Regions from separate parts of the Ensifer sp. D2-11 genome, predicted to be linked through region 2. Evidence: riboswitches for the same ligand, from Rfam matches in the RefSeq annotation. Region 2 holds a riboswitch; the other holds the start of a gene.

Region 1 (7,297 bases), 1.1 Mb from region 2:
CGAAGGTCACATGCGCCTCTGCCATCGCCAGATCGCAGACGTGGCAAATCAGCGGATTGAACCGCGGCCGCCCCTTCATCTCATAGATGCGGCTGATCGCATCGGGGGTCGTGGCATCGGCGGCAAGGCCGTATACGGTCTCCGTCGGGATCGCGACCGGTTCGCCGTCCGAAAGAACCGCGCAGGCTTTCTCGATTGCCCGCTCAGGTTCGATGCGCGTGTCGATGATTTCGGCCATGGCGTTCTGATCCTTTCCGTCGCTTCCTTAACGGAGCGACCGCAAAAACAGAACGATTTTCTTTGTCAAAGGCTGCGAACGATCCGGCGCAAGGCTTCGTCGCGTGCGCCGAGCATCAGCACGTTCTTCAGCGCCACCTTCGGATCCTGCGTCCGGAAAATCAGCCCGTTGCCGCGCACGTTGCGGTTGACGACGATCCGTTCCTCGCTGGCGTCGGGCTCGATCGCGACGGCGAAATACATGCGCGAGTAGCCCGGCTGGATACGGTCGAAGAAATGGGTCTCGTTCCCGAGCTCGCAGAAGAAGTTCGCGAAATAAAAGGACCAGGTGATCTCATGCCCATTGGCGAGGCAGGTTTTCGCGGCGGTCACGTGGCAATAGCCGAGATGCGGACTGCTGGGGAGCGTGCGATGGAAAACCATCTTCGGGAACTGGATCGAGGCATGAAAGCCGTTGATTCGCCTGTGGGTCGTCTCGCCCGCTGTCGTCAGCTTCCGCGCCGTCTGCTGCGCCACCTCGGCATAACTCAGATACTGTCGCTCGTTCGGCATCCACCGGCGTCTATCGATCCGGCCGGTCCGCAGGAACTCGGTGTGAGCCTTGGCTTTCGGCGGCGCGGCCGCCTTGTCGGCAGCGTCGTAATATCGGAGTTTTGCCATGGGCGTCGTCGCGCCATCCTGTCCGCAAGCGGGTTGATCGCGGCGAACGTTAAATCATCACAGTTAACGAATTGGTCCCGGTATGTCCGGGCCGGCATCGATCAGACCCTTGTGTTGGCGGGCCGTGTCGCAGAATGGCCACTCGCCTTCGCGCCATGAACGGCGCTGCCGAAAAATCCTCCAGCTGCGCAGGGATTCATCTATTTCCTTGTTTGTTATGGATAATATTGCATGCCTTCGTGCCGATTGTGTCGCGTCTGGCTGTCGTCTTTCTGGAATCGGATGTCGTCTATTGGCAGTTGCCGGGCCGGTCCTCAGGCTTAGATGAGGACACTCAAGGTGCCGCCTCGAAGGGAGGGCGGAGAATTGGGAAGCCGGTCAAATCCCGGCGCTGCCCCCGCAACGGTGGTGGAGCGAACAGCCACGGCAGAAGGCCACTGGACACCGCGTCCGGGAAGGCGCCGGGCAGGTCCCTTGCGGACGGCTCCAGAGCCCGGAAACCAGCCTTGAAGCAGAAATAGACCGTAGCTGGTTGCGGCGGGCAGCCGGATCGGAGCCAATTGCGTTGCGGGTCCATGCGGCCGGCGCGGGTTCCAGTCCTGCCTCTCCGAAACGGCGGAAAAACGAGGACAAGGGCATGGAAATTCAGACCGAAATGCTGCGCAAGCTGAAGACCCGTCGCGAAGGCTACAGCCTCGACCGCGCCTTCTACGTCGATCCTGATTATTACCGTCAGGACCTGGAGCAGATCTGGTACAAGGATTGGCTGTTCATCGGCCATGATTGCGAAGTCCCGCGGCCGGGGAACTATTTCACGGCGCAGGTCGGCGATTACCCGGTCGTTATCGTTCGAGACAGGCAGGGCGCGGTCCGGGCACTGCACAATTCGTGCCGCCATCGCGGCTCGCGCGTCTGCACGCAGCACAAAGGCTCATCCGCCAAACTCGTCTGTCCCTACCACCAGTGGACCTACGAACTCGACGGCCGCCTGCTCTTCGCGCGGCAGATGCCCGAGGGCTTCGACCCGGCCGAGCACAGTCTGAAGCCGATCCACTGCGAGACCGTCGGCGGTTACATCTTCATCAGTCTTGCCGAACACCCGATGGACTTCCGGCCGTTCCGCGAGACGGTCGCGGCCTATCTCGCGCCGCATCGCCTGGGGGAAACGAAGGTCGCCTTCGAAAGCACCATCGTCGAGAAGGGCAATTGGAAGCTGGTCTGGGAGAACAATCGCGAGTGTTACCACTGCGCCGCCAATCATCCGGAACTCTGCCGTACCTATCCGGAAGCGCCGACCGTAACCGGTGTCCAGGGGGCGATGAACGATCCGGAAATCGGCGCCCACTGGCAGAAATGCGAGGCCGCGGGCCTTCCGAGCGCCTTCAAGATCGCGCCCACGGGCCAGTTCCGCATGACGAGAATGCCGCTCATCAACGGCGCCGAGAGCTATACGATGTCCGGACAGAAGGCCGTCCGCAAGCAACTCTCCACCGGCGTAGACGCCGATGGCATCGGCACGCTGCTCCTCTTCCATTATCCGACGACCTGGAACCACATTCTCGGCGACCATGCGATCACCTTCCGCGTTCTGCCGCTCGGGCCGGAACTGACTGAGGTTACGACCAAATGGCTGGTCAACAAGGATGCGGTGGAGGGCGTCGACTACACGATAGACGAGCTGACGCACGTCTGGACGGAGACCAACGACCAGGACCGGCAGATCGTCGAGGAAAACGCGTTCGGAATCCGCTCGCCCGCCTATGAGCCGGGTCCTTATTCCGCCGAACACGAGGGCGGCGTCATGCAGTTCGTCGAGTGGTATTCGAGCTTCATGCTGGACCGCCTTCAGGGCGGGGCCGCGCATCTCTCGCGGGTGGCATGACGATGGAAATGCCTCGCTCCTTTCACCATTTCGACGAGCTCGACCCCTGGAGAGACCGTCAGCACATGCTGGAGTGCATGTCGGCCGTAGCCGAAACCGCTGACGTGATGACCTTCACCTTCCGCTCCGACAAGCCGGCCTGGTTCCGCTACCTGCCCGGGCAGTTCGTGACGCTCGAACTGCCCGTCCCAGCCGAGCCGGTGATGCGCACCTATACGCTGTCATCCTCGCCCTCGCGCCCGCTTTCGGTCGCGGTCACGGTCAAGGCGCAGCCGGGAAGCATCGGCACCCGCTGGATGTTCGACAATCTGAAGCCGGGCATGATGCTCAAGGCGTTCGGGCCGCTCGGCGATTTCAGCTTCGTCCGTCATCCCGGTGAAAAATATCTCTTCATATCGGCGGGGTCGGGCGTCACGCCGATGATGTCGATGACGCGCTGGATGGCCGACTGCGCGCCGGAAACGGATGTCACCTTCATTTCCTGCGCCCGGCGCCCGGACGATCTCCTCTTCAGATCGGAGCTCGAAGTTCTCGCCCGTCAGATGCCGGGGCTCAATCTCGGCTTCCTCGTGGAGGGGCATGAGGCGCGGCACGGCTGGCATGGTCTGCGCGGCCGCATCGACGCGGCGAAGTTGCCGATGCTCGCACCGGATTTCCTGGAAAGAACCGTCTTCTGCTGCGGGCCCGAGCCGTTCATGGGCAATGTTCGGGCAATGCTGGAAGCGGCGGGCTTCGACATGGCCCGCTATCACCAGGAGAGTTTCCAGCCCGCCGCGGCGCCGGCGGCCGAGGAGCTTGCAATTCGGGCCGGGCCTACCGCCGATGCCGGGGCCGGGGCGGCGCGGGTGACCTTTACCATGAGCGGCAAGGAAGCGACCGCCGTTCCCGGCCAGACGATCCTGCAGACGGCCCGCGCCAACGGTGTCAGGATCGGGGCCGCCTGCGAGGGCGGCATCTGCGGAACGTGCCGGGTGTTGAAGATCGCCGGCGACGTCGAGATGAACCACAATGGCGGCATTCTCGACGACGAGATCGAGGAGGGCTACATCCTCGCCTGCTGTTCGCGGCCGACAAGCGACGTCCAGATCGAGGCCTGAGTTAACGCCGCTCGGATTGGTAGGGCAGGCGTGCCTCGGCGGCCCTGACGGCGATGGAGCCGGTAACCGTCTCGTCGGCGCCGGCTCCTGATCCGCTCTCCGCCTCGGCGCGGCTTATCACGAGCGGCCGCGAAAGAGTGGCCGTTGCATTTGCGTTCAGCGCCGGGATCGTGCCGACGGTGGCCGAGGCGATAACAGTGAGCACCGGCGGCTTCTCCGGAAGAAGCGCGCCATGAGGCCAGACGCTCTTCAGTGCCGATGCACTCATCGCTGCGACATTCACGTCTATATCGTCGAGGGTGCCGGGCACCCGATAGGGGCAGCGCTTCTTTCCGCAATTATGCGCCGAGGAGAATTGCCAGAGCGCGTAGCGGTCCCAGTTTCCCATCGGAAAGACTTTACGGATATCGGGCTTGTAGCGCGCATACCAGAGCGGAAGGCGCGAAAGAAGCCGATGCTTGAAACGGTTGGCGGCAATGTGTTTCGCAGTTGCGTGGTTGGTGTAGAGGACGGGATAGCGCCCCGTCCGGGCCTTCACATGGCCGGCGAAGATCGCGGCGTCTTCGAGCGACATGTATTTTTCCGGATCGATCCCTTCGATATCGAGCACCATCAGCTCGTCGTCGCGCGGATCGGCATAGTCGATGAAGTGGTTCGCCTGATCGACGGGGTTGCCAGGCCTTGCCAGATGATAGGCGCCCCAGAGCAGACCATGCGAGCGCGCGAGCATCCGGCGCGTCTGATAGAGTTCGCGGCTGACCGCATATTTGCGCCACATCGTCCTGCAATGGGCAACCGTATCGCCGCCGTGGTCACCGGTACAGGTGTAGCTTTCCGGCAGGCCGTCGGAAGCCTTCGCGATGAAGCCCGCGATCCGCTTGTCCTTCAGCATGGCTTCCCAGTCGATGCTGTTCAGCTCGTAAGCGTCGACGATGATGGCGTTCCGCCGCTCTTTCCACGGCTCCACTTCGCTAGCGCGTGCGTTCGCCGCCGCGAAGGTCAGGCCCATGAGGACCGCCAGGCGCAAGATCATCCCTATGATCGAGATTCCCCGCTTTTCCATTCTCTGAGATTGCCGACTTAGCGTTAAGAGGTCGTAAATCTCAGCCCCGGCCCCAATCTGCGCGAGGCGAACACTTCTGTACACCGACCTCAAGAGGCAAAGTCGACGGCCCGATTCCGCCCAGGATTGTACCGACGGAGGGATTTTTCCATTGCTGCATCCGCGCGCAGCAGTTGCTTCCGGCGATTTCTGCTCTAGTCTTGGTATATCGCCCCTGCAAGGGCCGGTTGTACGCGAATCGAATGCGAGGAGGAAATGATGTCACGCAAATGGCTTTCGGGCGCGCTTGCAGCGATCGTGCTGGCGGCATCGGCGGTGCCGTCGCAGGCTTTCACGCCTCTGCCCCCGCGGGTTGCCGCCGAGAGCGCCGTCACGGACGTTCAGTATGTGCCGAGGCGTGGCTATTACCGGTATGGCGACTTCTATTATTACAACGGTCACCGTGGTTACCGCTACCAGCGCCCCGGCTATCGCTATTACCGGGGCTGGTGGTACCCGCCGGCTGCTTTCGGAATCGTAATCGAGCGCCGTCCCGCTTACCGCCCGCCGGTCCGTTACGGCAGCCGGCATGTCCAATGGTGCTATGATCGCTATCGCTCTTACAGGGCCTACGACAACAGCTATCAACCCTATAACGGCCCCCGCCGGCAGTGCTATTCGCCCTATAGCTGAAGCTAGGGCATATACACATCTGACCCTCCCGCGGGACCATTGCCTTGGGGGAGACGACAAGCGGCTTGACCTTCACGCCTCCCAAACGATGCCGTCGGCAGACCGCAAAACTGGAAGCCAGCCGGTTTCTCCCCAAGGCAACGGCCCCGCCGGCAGTGCTATTCGCCCTATAGCTGCGCAGATCGCCTCTCAGATGATGCCGATGCGCTTGAGGACGATCCAGGCAAGGCCCATGGACGAGGCAATGAGCATGCCCGCAAAAGCGGTGCCGCTGCCCTCGGAAAAGGGGAGCGCCCCCGTGTTCATGCCGAAGAAGCCGGTGACGAGCGTTGGCGGCAGCAGGAAGGCGGTCATCAGCGAGAGGATATAGAGGTGACGATTCGTTTCCGAGGAAATCTTGCTGTCGATTTCCTCGTGCAGCAGCCTCGCGCGTTCCTGGAGGGCGAAGACATCGCGGTCGACGGCCTCCAGCCGATCCGAAAGTCTCTCGGCCACGTCGATAAAGCCCGGCGGCACCTCGTCCTCTTCCAGGGCTCCGGCCCGGCGCAACAGGGCGAGCACCGTCCGCAGGTGCCGGTGCAGCCGCACGACGGTCCGGCGCAATGGCGCCAGGCCCGGCTGCTTGCTGTGCCCGGCCTCCCCATAGACATGGTCCTCTATGACGTTCAATTCCTCCGTCAGCTCGAGCACCAGCGTGATCAGAGTGCGCTGGAACTCCACGACGAGCATCTCGAAGAGGTCGATAGGGCGGCGGCATCTGGCGTTCTTCTCCACGGCCGCTTTCACGCGATCGACACTTCTCAGCGGGTGCAGGCGCGTGGTGATGATCATCCGGTCGCTGACGGCGAAATGAAGCCAGCCGATCGTCTGCGTCACCGCATCGAATGTCCGCTCGAAATCGACCAGAGTGCCGTGCACGACGTCGTCCGCCACCGTGATCGCGGCCTGCGTGTCGTGACTCGTCAGGGTGGCGATTGCCTCCTGCGGGAGATTTCCGATGCGCTCGATCAGCGCCGGTGTGCGTGCGTCGCTGAGCGCGAGGTGCAGCCAGACCCAGTCTTCGCCTGCCTCAAGGCTCTCGACGGGCGAATCGGCGGCTATGCGCCGGCACCGGCTTTCTCCCGGTACGAACCGGTAGGCCCAGACGAGGCCCGGTATATCGGGTGAGATCAGATTCATCGCAGTGCCTCGGCCGGATCGGTCGAGACGGCTTCTATTCGCGGCCCGTGACAGTTTTGTTAAAGTTGCCCGGCCGCAGTCGCCGTCCGGATGTGGTGAGTGACGTTGACGTTCACGTAAAATTAGCTAGTCTGCCGCCCATCCAATAGGCGCCGGCGGAAGCAGGGGAGGAGCACCATGTACAAGGCACCGGTCGAGGAGATCGCATTCACCCTGAAGCATGTTGCCGGCATGGCCGAGGCTCTCGACGCCGGGACGTTCGGCGAACTCGGCGAGGACCTTGTCGACGCGATCCTCGGCGAGGCCGGGCGCTTCGCCTCGGAAGAGGTGGCGCCGCTCGGCGACGAGGGCGACCGGCAGGGGTCGCGGCTCGTCGATGGCGCCGTGAAGACGCCTGAGGGTTGGCGGGAACTCTACCGCAACTGGATTGCCGGCGGCTGGAACGGCCTGACGGCTCCGGAAGCCTTCGGCGGGCAGAACCTGCCGCACATGCTGCACGTCGCCGCC
Region 2 (7,297 bases):
CCATCCCGTCTGAGGGGTGGCGCGCCTCCTCATTCACTGGAGGGCGGAAAAACGCCGCTTCCACGGGACCGACGCAGCCGCGTCAGCGATATTTGGCTAAAAAGTCAACTTATGATTGCATAAGCGGGATTACTGCACCGTTTATGAAATATTGCACTAGACAAAACCGGCCGCCGTAAACCATGTTTATTATAGGGGCAAGTTTCGGTGTTACGGCATGGCTAATCAACAGGCTGTCCTCAATTTGCTGGATATCGTGGAATATGGAGGTTGCGCAGACCCCGAGCGCTTCTTCGCCCTGATGCGTCGAACCTTCAACATCTCGCATCTCCTGTATCTGGAGGCGGAGTCTCTTCCGGATGGTTTGAGAATCTGCCGCCTGCATCACACTTTCGGCGCCTACGCCGCCGAAATCTACGCCGCCAGGGGGCTTTACAGGATCGACCCGATCCTCAAGCTTGCGCTCGGCGGTGTCAGGCCGGTGGAATGGGCGACAGCGCGGCGCCGCTTTCCGGAATGCGAGCCCCTCTTCGAGGCGGCCGAAGAAATCGGGCTTTCCACCGAAGGCGTGGCCTTACCGCTCCCCTCGCCTGCGGGCCGCATGGCGCTCCTCGCAATCGGTGCAAACATGTCGCCGGTTGAGTGGTCCGCCTACCGCCGCTGCCATCTGCGCGATTTCCAGCTGGCTGCCAACCTCTTCCACGCCTCCATGCTCGAACATTCGGCGATGGCCGGGGCGCTCGACGAGCGCGATCTCCGCCTGACCGGGCGGGAAACGGAGGTGCTCACGTGGTCGGCGGCCGGCAAGAGCTACTGGGAGATCGCAACGATTCTCGGCATATCCGAGCGAACGGTGCGTTTCTTCATGACCAATGCCCGCCGCAAACTCAATGTAGTGTCCAACACGCAAGCTGTAGCGCACGCTGTTCGACATGCTCTGATCCCCACCATCTGACGGGTTGCCGGCCCGGGACAGGACCGGCCACTCGCAGATTCCCCCACAAATCTATTGGGAAAAAATGAGGAAATAAACTGTCACTATAGACAGTTACATGTGTCATCCGAGCCTGACAGCATCGCTACATCGCGTAATCACGCATGGAGCGAAAAAATGATCAGGATAGTGAACGGAAACGGTCGCAGCCAGCACCCCCAGGCCATCGACGAGATGTTCCGGCTGCGTAAGCGCGTGTTCCACGACTTCTTGAAATGGGACGTCAAGACCGAAGGGGACTGGGAAATCGACCACTACGACAAGGCCAATCCGCTCTATGTCATGTCGTACTCGCCGGACACCGGCAAGATTCGTGGCTCCCTCAGGCTCCTTCCGACGCTCGGGCCGAATATGCTGGACGATACGTTCCCGATCCTGCTCGGGGGCAATCCGGAAATCCGTAGTGCGTCGGTGTGGGAATCGAGCCGCTTCTGCATCGATCCCGAAATCTCCCAGGATCGCGCATCGAACCAGGTCACCATCGCCGCGGCCGAACTGATGTGCGGTGTGGGCGAAATGAGCCTTGCCTCGGGCATCAGCCATATCGTCACGGTCACCGATGTGTTCCTGGAGCGAATGTTCCGCCGCATGGGTTGCCCTGGGGAGCGCATCGCCGATCCGCACAGGATCGGCTCCGTCCATGCGGTCGCCATCGCGTGGGAGGTGAGCAGGAACCTGCTCGAAACGATGAAGGCGGTGGCCTCCATCGAGGGCACCGTTCTCGATCGCCCGATGTCGCTTGAAACGGCACGCGCCGCCTGACCCGATAATCCGGGCCGTGCAGATCGCACGGCCCGCAGCTTCCATCCACGGGCATTGCGAATTAACGCAGATGCCCTCTTCCCGTTGCGCCATCTCGACAAGGTCCTATGATGAGACGGTAAGGCGGACACATCGGCAACGGTCCGCTGCAATGCAGGAAGAAGCACGTGTCCGCGTCCCCGAAGGTGGCATCCAAGATCCGGCGCATCGCGGCGGTTCTCGTACCGCTGGCGCTGGCCGCAGCCGGCCCGGCCGCAGCGTCCGGCGTTTGCGAACGGCTGGGCGCACGCCTCGCCGGCCTTCCCACAGGTTTCACGACGAATGCCAGCCTGCGCGATTTCACAGGTGCGGTCTCCCGCCAGAACATCGAGTTGCGCCGCGCCAAGAACGATCGCCGCCGAATGGAATGCAGCAGCGACAGCGTCGTCGTCATCGGCGGCGATGACGAGGCCGCTTGCGCCGAACTCGACGACACGATCGCGCGCATGGAGGCGAATCTACGGCAACTCAAGGCGCAGCGTAGGCATCTGATCGGCGGTGGTGACGACGACGTTCGTCGGCGCATCCTCGCTGCCATGGAACTCAACGGCTGCTCGGGAGCGCCCCGAGAGGGCTGGGATGCCGGAAGCGCCGAAGGCCAGTTTGCGAGCGCCGCCGAGGGAACGGAGGTTCACCGGAACATCCTGCGCGACCTGCCGCCGGACAGCGATGCCTATCCGCTTCTGCTCGACGCCCCCCGGGCCGAGCTACCGCTCACGGAGCACGATTTCGCCGGCAGCCTCAGAACCATGTGCGTAAGGACATGCGATGGCGCCTTCTTTCCCATCTCCTCGCATGCCACGCCGGCAGACTTCGGTCGTGACGCCGATCTCTGCCGCGCGCGATGCCCGGGTGCGGAGACGGAGCTCTACTATCATGTGCTCGCGACGGAAGAAGCCGACCAGATGGTTTCGGCGACGACCGGCCTGCCCTACACCGATCTCCCAACGGCCTTCGCCTACCGGGCGCGCAGTGTCGGCTCACCCGGCATCTGTGGCTGCGGAATCCCGGACCCCGCAACGGATGCCAACGGGCAAAAGGCAGGCTCCGCCGGCAAGCTCACCGTCGTCAGCCCGTCGGTCATAACCATTGGCAGCGAGAAGAAGGCGCCGGCCAAGCCGATAGCAGAACGGCCCTACGACCCGGCCAAAAACAAGGTCCGCGTCGTCGGTCCGACCTTCCTTCCGCAGGAAGAGAGCGCGATCGACCTCAAGCATCCGCTTGGGCCCCGTTACCAGCCGCTGCAGGAAAACTGACATACGCCGTTGCGAGCATTTTGCAAGAATGGCGATGCTCTTGAATTCCTTGAGTACCGACTGCGCGGCCTACTGGACTTGTCCTTTGACCGTTGCCGATCAAAGGACAAAAACATGCAGAAGATCAAAGCGCGTCTGATAAGACGCGCGGCGCTGTACGTATCGAAGGACTGCAATCTCTCCTCTTCCTCATCCCTGTGCTTGTCACAGGGATCCAGCAGCGCCGCGTCTGCGGCGCGGGAAGAGTCCTTTCAGCCCAAGGACTTGGTCTGGCTGGATCCCTGTGACAAGCACAGGGATGAGGAGATCAACAAGCCGCGGCGGGTATCCCGAAACTCAACAGGCCTTGGGGCGGGGTGAGGAAAAGTGTGTGCGGTTTTCCGCCGCATCCCGCTCTAACCTCTTGGAATCGATCGCGTTCAAGTTTTTTGGTCGACCGACCTAATAACATCGTCATCTAACGGAGCCCCAGCCTTCCTCGAAAACGAGATCTTCGAGCGGCAAGCGCTGTCGCCAGCCCTTCGCGGCGAGTTCCGGCTCTTGATACAGCTTGTCGACGAAACCGAGGCACAGCCAGGCGACGATTTCGACATGATCCGGGATTCCGAGGATAGCCTTGATCTCGCTCTCGTGGAAAATGCTGACCCAGCCGACGCCCACGCCCTCCGCCCGCGCGGCGAGCCAGAGGTTCTGGACGGCGCAAACGGTCGAGTACAGATCCATCTGCGGATTATGGGTGCGGCCCAGGACGACCGCTCCGCCGCGCGTCCGGTCGCAGGTCACGCAAATGCTGAGCGGCGCCTTGCGAATGCCTTCGAGCTTCAGCGACCGGTACTTCGCTTGCCTTTCGCCGGAAAACATCTCTGCGGCCTCGTCATTGGCGCGCTGGAAAGCCCGCCAGACTTTCTCCCGCGTCTCGTCCTGGCGCACGAGCACGAAGTTCCAGGGTTGCATGAAGCCGACTGACGGCGCCTGGTGCGCCGCACCGAGCAGGCGGGCGATCAGTTCCTCGGACAATGGTTCGGGCAGGAACTCGTCGCGCACGTCGCGACGCGTCTCAATGGCACGATAGACGGCGGCGCGCTCGTCCGACGAAAAAGCTCCGGCGGCCGTAAGGCAGCCGTTCGGGTCAGGCAGCATCGTTCGATCCCCAACAATGCGGAAACCTCCCGCCGTCCGCGCGGGGCCGGTCTATCTCGCCAGGCCGGTCTTCTGACTTCGGATCATCCGTTCGCACCGCCTTCCCGAATAGCTTCAATATTCAGTGGCAAAGCTCTGAAAAGATTCAGAGCCTTTTTTTGGCGAGAACGTCCCCTTCACAGCGCTGGGCACGTGCCGGAACTGCACCGGCTTCCCGATTCTCCCGCATTTCGCGGGCACCTGACGGCGGCATATGGCCACAGGTCCCCACGAAAGGCAAGGCAAGCAAGCGGGAGCTTCAGAGCGGCGCCTCCGGATGAGGCGAGGCGTCATAGGCACCCCAGATCGACTGATCGAAGCAGATGACGGAACCCGTCATGAGGCCGGATTCTGCCGATGAGAGATAGGCGCAGGCACGCGCGACCTCGGCCGGGTCGACGAGCCTGCCGAAGGGCTGGCTCGCTGCCGCCTTTTCGAGCCAGTTCGCCGGCGCATCGTGATATTCGCGCTGGATCCGGTCTTCGCCTTCCGAGGCCATCCAGCCGATGTTGAGGCCGTTGACCCGTATCCGGTTGCGAAGGACGGCATAGGCGGTATTCTTGGTCAGCGTCTCCAGCGCCCCCTTCGACGCACAATAGGCTGCGATGAAGGGCTGACCCGCCTTCGCCGACATGGAGCCGATATTGACGATCGTGCCCTCCGTCTTCTCGCGCCGCATCACCTTTATCACCTCCTGCATCAGGAAGAATGGCGCCCGCACATTGACCGCGAACATCCGGTCGAAGAGTTCCGGGCTGGTGTCGAGGATCGTACCCCTGTCGGTGATCGCTGCGGCGTTGACCAGCGCATCGACGCGGCCGAAGGCGCGGTCGCAAGCCGCCACGACGGCACGGGCATCCTCCACCCGCTCGAGATCCGCCGGTACGTAGACGACCTTCGAACCCGTCGCCGCGGCGATCTCGGCAGCTTTCGCCTCGCCCTTCGCCGCGTTGCGCCCGCAAATGACGACGCCGGCGGCGCCGCGCTCCGCGAAGAGTGCGGCAATCGTGGCACCGAGCCCCTGCGTGCCCCCGGTCACAATGGCGATCTTCCCGTCCAGTCGGGCGTGGTCCGTGCTCATCCTGATCCTCCCTTTGAGATGTTGGTGAATATGCCTTGGTGAGCGTGCATTAATGCCTGTTGAGATTTGGGATACCCGCCGCTACTTGTCTGATCTCCTCATCCCTGTGCTCGTCACAGGGATCCAGCCAGACCAAGTCCTTGGGCTGAAAGAACTCCTCCCGCGCCGCTGACGCGGCGCTGCTGGATCTCTGTGACAAGCACAGAGATGAGGAGGAGAGATTGCAGTCCTCCCCACGCTGACCGACGTGCTCGGCAACCTTGTCCGCACCGCCCTACGCGCCGACAAACCCACCAGAGCACCAGCGCCATCATCCATCTCGCAGTAGCCGTGACAAACTCAAGGTCTCAAAAGGCCTTAGCCAAGACGGCTAGCTTAGCTTTTTCGCCGCCTGATCGGCCAGCGCTTCGGCAAACGCCTCAACACTCCATTCGCCGGCGAGCGCTTCGTGCATCAGCTGTGCCTGCGTCCTGGGCGCCAGCCCCCCAACCGGCGGATCACGATCGAGATTGGTCGGGAACGAATACCCCTCGGCGCACGCGGCAACCGCATTGGCAATTTCGTCCTGCGTGAGCTTGCCTCCGGCCGCAAGAACTTTCAGAGCCGGAAAGAGCACGGCGCACATGTGTTCGCGATCCACCGTTTCCATCGCCCGGCCGAAGGCGGAGGATACCTGCAGAAGATTGGCCACACGCTTGATTCCGGCAGACCGGTTGCTGCCCGCGGCGTGGAAAAGCGCCGGGTTGAAGAACACGACGTCGCCCTTCTCCAGCGGCAATTGCACGTGGTTCTCTTCGAAATAGGTGCGGAACTCCGGCCGTTTCAAAGCGAGATATCCGGGCAGATACGTCTGGCTATAGGGCAGGAACAGGGTTGGCCCGCTTTCGACCGGCATGTCGCAATGGGCGACCGCGCCCTGGAGCGTCAGGACCGGCGAGAGCCTGTGCACATGCGCCGGATACTGCTCTATAACGGCCGAGGTCTGAAAGCCGAGATGATAGTCGCGATGCGGCGATTGAGACGCGCCGCCGGGATTGACGCGGTTGACCTGCGCCGTCATCTGGTAGTTCGGACCGAGCCAGGCTTCGCTGACGAGCGCGATGATGGCGTTGCCGTAATAGGCCGCGAAATTCTCGGGGTTCTTCAGGCAGTGCTTTTCGAGTGAATTCCAGATTCTGTCGTTAGCGCCGGGCTTGGCGAAATGATCGCCGCCGCCGCTGTTGGTGCGGTGTTGTTCCTCGATGATCTCGTCGAAGATGCGGCTCGCTTCGTCGATCACCCGCGTATCGGTGAAGGCGCGCTTGAAGACCGCCACGCCCGGCCCGGTCGCAAGCGCCTCGCAGATCTCCGCAAGCACCGACCGCCTGCCGTCCTGCGTGGCGCAATCGCCGGCAAGACGGGCGCTGTCATAAATCAGGACGTTCTTCTGGCAGTCCGCCGCGTACGGATAGTCCGCCAGGCTGACACGGTGCTCGACCGCCGCACGAAATTCCTCGATATCGCAGGCCGCCTCACTGAGCCACACGCGTTCCAGACGCGCCCCCGCGGGATTGTCCGTCTTCATCAGCTCTCCTCCTCAAGGATGACGATGATGCGACTATACGGCTTGCCCGCTTCTGATATAGAGCAGGAATCCATCAAAAAGCCATCAGGAGGGACCGGTGGCACATCCGTTTCTTGTCAAGGACATCGCCTTCCAGGCGGGACTCAGTACGGCGACCGTCGATCGCGTCCTCAACGGCCGGCGGGGCGTGCGCCAGCAAACGGTGATGCGCGTCAATGCAGCCATTCGTGAACTCGAGAGACAGCAGGCGGGCCTTGAGGTACAGGGACGCAGATATGCCGTCGACGTGGTGATGGAGGCGCCGGAACGCTTCACCGAAGCGGTGCGCAAGGCATTCGAAAGCGAAGCCGCGACCTTCATGCCTACGGTTTTCCGGTCCCGCTTCCATTTCGCCGAGACCATGCGGCCGCAGGACATCAGCC

Evidence for each region. A riboswitch is a leader RNA that binds a small molecule or an ion and turns the genes downstream of it on or off. The one in region 2 is predicted to bind cobalamin.
Region 1: linked by a shared signal. The riboswitch ahead of M1D34_RS11310 (aromatic ring-hydroxylating oxygenase subunit alpha) and the one ahead of bluB (5,6-dimethylbenzimidazole synthase) in region 2 are both predicted to bind cobalamin.

What each region holds. Positions count from the first base shown of each region.
Region 1 covers NZ_CP096433.1:2,328,718-2,336,014, reverse strand. Annotated here, with positions in the region: gene M1D34_RS11320 (L-threonylcarbamoyladenylate synthase) at 1-238, opposite strand, end outside; gene M1D34_RS11315 (DUF6656 family protein) at 304-897, opposite strand; cobalamin riboswitch at 1,218-1,420, shown strand; gene M1D34_RS11310 (aromatic ring-hydroxylating oxygenase subunit alpha) at 1,535-2,779, shown strand; gene M1D34_RS11305 (FAD-binding oxidoreductase) at 2,776-3,876, shown strand; gene M1D34_RS11300 (glycoside hydrolase family 25 protein) at 3,878-4,939, opposite strand; gene M1D34_RS11295 (BA14K family protein) at 5,198-5,611, shown strand; gene M1D34_RS11290 (transporter) at 5,801-6,790, opposite strand; gene M1D34_RS11285 (acyl-CoA dehydrogenase family protein) at 6,968-7,297, shown strand, end outside.
Region 2 covers NZ_CP096433.1:1,251,313-1,258,609, reverse strand. Annotated here, with positions in the region: gene M1D34_RS06060 (NADP-dependent malic enzyme) at 1-13, shown strand, start outside; gene M1D34_RS06055 (helix-turn-helix transcriptional regulator) at 218-955, shown strand; gene M1D34_RS06050 (acyl-homoserine-lactone synthase) at 1,112-1,756, shown strand; gene M1D34_RS06045 (DUF2865 domain-containing protein) at 1,924-3,051, shown strand; gene bluB (5,6-dimethylbenzimidazole synthase) at 3,505-4,191, opposite strand; cobalamin riboswitch at 4,237-4,450, opposite strand; gene M1D34_RS06035 (SDR family oxidoreductase) at 4,490-5,311, opposite strand; gene M1D34_RS06030 (phytanoyl-CoA dioxygenase family protein) at 5,682-6,875, opposite strand; gene M1D34_RS06025 (LacI family DNA-binding transcriptional regulator) at 6,973-7,297, shown strand, end outside.